Regions from separate parts of the Sporosarcina sp. FSL K6-2383 genome, predicted to be linked through region 2. Evidence: riboswitches for the same ligand, from Rfam matches in the RefSeq annotation. Region 2 holds a riboswitch; the other holds the start of a gene.
The links. A riboswitch is a leader RNA that binds a small molecule or an ion and turns the genes downstream of it on or off. The one in region 2 is predicted to bind cyclic di-GMP.
Positions count from the first base shown of each region.

Region 1: it holds a riboswitch for cyclic di-GMP, as region 2 does, so the genes downstream of both, MKZ10_RS12995 (response regulator) here and MKZ10_RS05420 (hypothetical protein) in region 2, are expected to answer to the same signal.

Region 1 covers NZ_CP152017.1:2,626,479-2,629,905, reverse strand. The annotation lists gene MKZ10_RS13005 (M42 family metallopeptidase) at 1-168, shown strand, start outside; gene argF (ornithine carbamoyltransferase) at 313-1,275, shown strand; cyclic di-GMP riboswitch class I at 1,457-1,542, shown strand; gene MKZ10_RS12995 (response regulator) at 1,607-1,972, shown strand; gene sspI (small acid-soluble spore protein SspI) at 2,074-2,286, opposite strand; gene MKZ10_RS12985 (RNA methyltransferase) at 2,379-3,143, shown strand.
Region 2 covers NZ_CP152017.1:1,053,997-1,057,423, forward strand. The annotation lists gene MKZ10_RS05415 (hypothetical protein) at 1-1,432, opposite strand, end outside; cyclic di-GMP riboswitch class II at 1,888-1,970, shown strand; gene MKZ10_RS05420 (hypothetical protein) at 2,025-2,270, shown strand; gene MKZ10_RS05425 (sensor histidine kinase) at 2,299-3,427, shown strand, end outside.

The DNA of each region.
Region 1 (3,427 bases), 1.6 Mb from region 2:
CTTTCAGGACATGGTGTACCATCATTGGCAATCTGTATTCCGACTCGATATATTCACTCCCATGCAGGAATTTTACACCGTGATGATTTTGAAAATACGGTGAAGTTGATTGTTGAAGTCATTAAGAAATTAGACCGTGACGCGGTAAATACCATTACATTTGATTGATTAAAAGTTTGAACTGCCTTGGCTACCTAAAAGTAGCTAGGGTATTTTTTATTTTTATAAATCTATAAAAATGCGCTTGACTTTATAATTATGCATATATATACTGTGATATACAAAGTGAAAACAGTGATAGGGGATGACGATATGGTGAAGATTGAAGAGGAAAATAGTGCTATTGCAAATGGTTTGAAGGGGAAGGATTTATTATCTCTTCTTGAGTATACGAGTGAAGAAATTTCCTATTTATTAGATTATGCAAATAACATGAAAAAGGAAATGCTTGCGGGCAATATGCCACCTATTTTAGCTGGCAAGACGCTCGGGATGATTTTTGAAAAGCATTCAACGCGTACGCGCATATCATTTGAAGTGGGTATGATCCAACTGGGGGGGCATGCGATGTTCATGAACGCACGTGACCTACAAATCGGACGTGGGGAGTCGGTGTATGATACAGGGCATGTGCTGTCGGAGTATTTGGACGGCGTTATGATTCGTGCAAACTCACATGAAATGGTGAAGGAATTGGCAGAGCATACGTCGGTTCCGGTCATTAATGGCTTAACGGATATTTTTCATCCATGTCAGGCGTTAGCAGATTTATTGACGATTTTGGAAGTGAAAGGCTCGCTAGCAGGCAAGAAAATCGCTTATGTTGGAGATGGAAATAATGTAGCGCACTCGCTTATCATCGCAGCGGCGCATATGGGGATGCATGCAGCGGTTGCAACGCCAGTGGGCTTTGAATATAATGCAACTCTTCTCGTCAAGGCACAAGAGCTTGCTGCTAAGAATGGCGGCAGTGTTGTGACAACTACGAACCCGGTTGAAGCGGTACAAGATGCAGATGTCGTCTATACAGATGTCTGGACGAGTATGGGTCAAGAAGAAGAGACTGCGGCGCGTCTAGAAGCATTTAAGGAATTCCAAATTAATGATGCTTTGGTTGCGCATGCGAAAGCAGATTATATGTTCTTGCATTGTCTGCCCGCACACCGTGAGGAAGAAGTCGCAACATCTGTCATTGACGGACCAAACTCATTCGTCTTCCAGCAAGCAGGCAATCGTCTACATGCACAGAAAGCTGTTTTGGCTAACGTGTTGTAAGTAAATGGATTAACGGGTCCGGGTATGTTGCCTGGGCTTTTTTGTGTTTGAGTCCGCATCTAGCTGCATTGCCTTTATTCTTACAATTTATTATGGTCAAACCGTGCATGTTATTCATCACCAAATTTGCTGCACTCTCGTCTTAAACCTTTTTGGAGATTGTTTGATTAGAATATGATAGCCTATATATAGGCAAACTTATCGAAAGCTAAGGACGCAAAGCCAAGGGCCTAATACAACTATTTGTAATGGTAGCCGGTTACCGAGTGTATCACTTTAGAAGCCATCTACTTCTATAAATAGCTAGATGAGATTACTCGTTAAATGAGAGGTGATTATTTTGAGTAAAACAGTAATGCTTGTGGATGATTCAAGGTTTATGAGAAATTTATTAAAAAGTAAAATTGAGAGTAGTGGGTATATCGTAGTAGCTGAGGCTGGTAATGGAGAAGATGCTGTGAAGCTTTATGAAAAACATTCACCGCATATCGTTTTACTGGATATCACTTTACCGAATATGAATGGAATCGCTGTACTTAAAAAAATTAAAAAAATAAATCCTGATACACATGTTATAATGTGTTCAGCAATGGGGACGCAAGATTTTGTAATTGAAGCTTTAGAAAATGGTGCCGATGATTTTATTGTAAAACCCTTTTTCGATGACCTTATTATTAAATTAAATAAAATCAATTGAAAAATGTAGTGTTCTACGGAAAAGACAAGTAAACTTTTTAATACTATAAAACCCGTAAAATTGCGCGGGCTACCAATGGTCCCGCGCAATTCACTCATAATTCAACTTGCTGCAAATACTTGTGCTAACTCTCCAGCCATTTTCGATTTTTCTTGCTCACCTGAATTATTCCATAGCTTTTCAAAGAACACGCCGAGTCCTGGTAATAGATGTTCTTCCCCTCGCTTAATGGCATCTTCGACGACATTACGGACATCCTCCGCTGAATTATTTTCCATATTTGCCGTAATCGCATCTCGTATTTGAAAATCCATTTTATCAACCTCCTATGCTCATTTTGGACACAAATATCGCTAACTATACGGGCATTTGTTACACTAAAAAGAAAAAGGCGGTAACAACGATTATGAAACGCATCGAATCCCCACAAAATTCACTAGTGAAACATTGGAAAAAACTCGTGACAACGCGAAAAGAACGTGACAATACGGAAGAATTTCTTGTAGAAGGCTTCCATTTGGTTGAAGAAGCACTTAAAAAAGACGGAGCCATCATTGCATTGATCATTCGAGACGGAGTTGAATTTCCCGCTGGCTGGTCAACGGAAAGTGTACATATTGTTGAAGTAAACAGTGCAGTTGCGAAAGAAATCTCAGAAACGGAACACTCACAGGGAGTTTACGCACATTGTCGTCAACCCCATCATGCTGAAGAAGACTTCGCAACATGGAAAAAACTTTTACTTGTTGATGCGGTTCAAGATCCGGGCAATGTCGGTACGATGATCCGTACTGCAGACGCAGCTGGCATGGATGCAGTTATACTCGGTAAGGGGTCAGCAGATCCATATAACCCAAAAACCGTCCGTTCTGCACAAGGTTCTCACTTCAATATCCCTGTCGTCAGAGGCGATTTGATGGAGTGGGTGACGAAATCAAAACAAATAGGTATTAAGGTGATCGGTACAGGATTGCAAAATGCAGTCAATCATTCTGAAATTGAACCACAAACTGAATTTGCTTTAATTATGGGGAACGAAGGTAGTGGTGTTACACCTGAATTATTGGCGTTGGCTGAGACCACAGTAAAGATTCCAATGTACGGCAAAGCTGAGTCGCTGAATGTTGCAGTAGCGACGGGGATTTTGCTGTACTCGTATTCAAAAAACTAAAGCATTCCGCTGTTGATGAACAAAATGATTTCGGGTATACTATTAGTTATGAATTAAAATAAAAAGCAATGACTGGGAAAAGTAAGCATCACACGAACCAAAAGGGAATCTACGCCTTGACTGAAAGCGTAGGTAGGCGAGTATTTGTTGAAGTTCACCCCATGAGCTGCCATCAGGACCAGTGTGAGCTGTAAAGATGTGCCGGTGCCGGACCGTTATTCCGATTTGAGTGATCATATCTTCGGGTGTGATAATCAGGGTGGTACCGCGAAATCGTCCTCGTC
Region 2 (3,427 bases):
TGCTGTCGTATTGCCCAATTGATACATAAGGGGCAGGTTGGTTACTATACCCAACTAAGTGAACTCCGACAATCGATTTGTCTTTTACATAAAAGTAACCGTATCTTCCAGTATTATTTCTTAATTCATCTCTCGCATTTAAGCGACGTGTGGATGATCCGTAATCCTCTGTCACAACAGTATCGTTGGCAAAAGAAAGAGTAGGAGCGGTAGTATTTTTCCACGTATGCTGAGTTAGTGATTTCGTGTTTTTAAGTTTCAGCTGATATCCATTTGTAGTATCAATTTGTCCAAAGTAAACGGAATGGCCAGTTAAACTGGAATTCATGAAACCATCATTGGATAAGTTAACAATATTTGCCGAACGATTCACATTATTAGTTTCAGCTACCACGAATGCGGTATCACCTAGACGCAAGCTCTTCGAATCAACCAATCTTCCATTGCGAATGAAAATGGTGCCTGAATGATAGGAAAGTGATCCTGCTGTTTTGAGCGTCAGTTGACTTAGATTGTTATTCAATCTTTGAATAGGCTCTGTATATGAGGATTCAGTTCCCTTTTTAATGATGATTTTTTTGATGACTTCTTGTCCGAATTGACTCACTGTTACAAAATAAACAACGTGATTCCGGTAATAACGAAGCTCATCACGTTTGATGGCTTGGTTTCCAACGTAAATGGAAGTGTCTGATGAATATGCATAAGCTGTATTTCGACCATTGCCCGTCAGTCGCCAACGCCCATTTAGGAGTATCTCTTCATTATTTAGCAACAACTGATTGCGGGACGAATCGATTTGTTGAAGTGACCCTCTGTAAATATTTTCAACTTTGACTCCCTCAGTAATAATTTCGATGGAATCAATAAACTTCGTATTATATTCAGCAAAAGTCAGCTTGACACGATCTCCTTCATAAAGAGTGCTTGAATCAACCATTGTTTTTCCATTGAAGAAACTCGTTTTGTGGTTTGCTATATACGAATTAACTTCTCCATTGTCGAGCTGAAAGGAAATAGTAGTATTCCGATTATTAATAAAAAGAACTGTTCCCATTAGAACCTTATCACGATTTTCAATTTTCCCTGGGAGTGCCCCAGTTTTACCACGTAACGCCTTTACTCGACGTAAATTAACATCCGCTTCAACTTCCATGCCAAGTTTAAATGCATCGATTGTTGTCGTAATCGTATCGACCGATAAATTTGCGAACTTGTCGATATTGAGTGTTGTTGTTTGTCCTTGATTGTTCTCAATCGTAATGCTCGTCAACCTTTTCTCCGTATTGTCCTCGTCTATGTACACATCTTCATACGTTACTTTTACAAACTTTCCCGTGATAGGGGAACTAGCTTCGGCAGGATTCGCTACAAATAATCCAACAAAAAGTAAAACCGCAAATGTAATAAGACGGCAGCAGTTTCTAACCAAATGTGACACCTCCATTAATCAATTGCGCCTCGGCGTAATCCCTAACATCCGCCAGAGGCTTAACTTGAATCAAGTTAAATTTCCACAGAAACCCTATTTGCCTAAGTATACACTATCTACCCCATATATCGTCTAAATATATGGGATTGTTAGATTCAAAATAAGATAATCCAGAATCATATGATCAGTGGGATTTATATTAAGTTCAGCAATATTTGATTGACCCCTTGGGTGAGTGACTAGGGACTAGGATACAACCGTCCCATTAAAATAAGCCTTACCTTCGCAATAGGAAGTAATCTTGCGGGTTATTATTGTTGAAAAGGAAGCGCTAAATGGAGATTTACTAAACAAGTTGACCTATATCGACAAAAAACACATGTATACTACAAAAATAGAATCCAGATAACCGCATGAAGTAACGTAATATTTACAGAGATTTGGTTATACTGGACTACAATATAGGGAACTGTGAAGTACGTACCGTAAATGGGCACCTGGGGCGTATGGAGTTGTTGGTGCAACCGACCTGATTAAATTTGGACAACTTGTCTAATTTAGTTGGGTTTTTATTATGAAATGGGGGGACGTATTGAAAAGTTTTTTTCTGTTAACAGTGCTTTTGATGGCAATGGAAGCTTTAATATTTCGTATTAATAGTCTCGCAACTACTGAAATAAGGAATGGGATGGCTTTATCTATTGTTCCAGAAAAAAGTGCTCTCATTGCGATAGATTATGGGGGAGAAAGTATGTTTGCTGTCAAAAATAATACTGGACAAGCATCTAAGTTAGAAAATCACCAGTTAACGAGTGATGAAGTATATGCGGCAAGCTAGCTTAATAAGAAAGAATCCTTCCAGTATCATGGATTTGGGAATTTTGTATCGGGTCACTTCTCTTCTATTAACATCGCTCTTTTTTTTCCTAGGGTCTGCATCGTCATTTGTATTTAAACTAGGGTTAGTTGTGACTCTGGGGATTGCGGCCTGGATCATCATTGATTTACAAAAAAGATATATAAAAAACACTAAAATTTTACAAGCAATTGTCTTAACGGAAACAATTGGATTGACATTGTTACTTATTCCGACAGGTGGTATTTCAAGTCCGTTCATCTGGTACGCACTCAATCCTGTACTCGTAGCAGCCTGTTTTCTGACGCCATTATTTTGCTGGGGAGCACTCATATTTTACCTTGGAAGTGCCACATTCATCGCTTACCGTCTTATAGACATAAACAATATCGTAATGATTTTTGAAGGGAAATCCTATTTTTATCTTGTATGTTTATTAACAACATTGCTTGCGAGATTATTCTCACGGCTAACGACGGAGTTAAATTCAAAAGCAGCCTTACTAAATAGGCAACAAGACGAACTCATACAGGCCAATGAAAAACTGACTGAAACAAATCAAAAGTATCAGGAAACCTTAGAGCAAATCATGCTAGAGAGAATCTATATGGATCAGATGATCATCAGTGAAGAACAGAATCGTATCGCCAATGAAATCCATGATAGTGTTTCACAGAGATTGTTTGGAATCGTCTATTCATTGCACAGTTTACAAGCTAAAAGTAACAGCATGACGAGGGAAGAATTGAACAAGGAGTACCAGTTCTTATCACAGTCTGCTAATACGACAATTAAAGAGCTGCGGGGGGCTATTTACCGGTTAAGCTCGGTGAAGAAAGGTGAACAACCATTTCTCTTGCGTTTGAAAAAATATTTAGATGAATATGCACGATTAAATGACATTAGAATTGATTACCGAATTACGGGCGATGAATTTTTCATTTCAAACGAACAAAAGGAAGCGCTTTATCGAATTATATGTGAAGCGTGTGGCAATGCGGTTCGACATGGAAAGTGCACAATTGTTGACCTGAAATTATCCTTGCTAGATGAGAAAACAGTAGTCTTTATTCAAGATGACGGCATAGGGATAAGTTCATACGTTGATAAGAAAGAACAAGGAATTGGGCTCATCAATA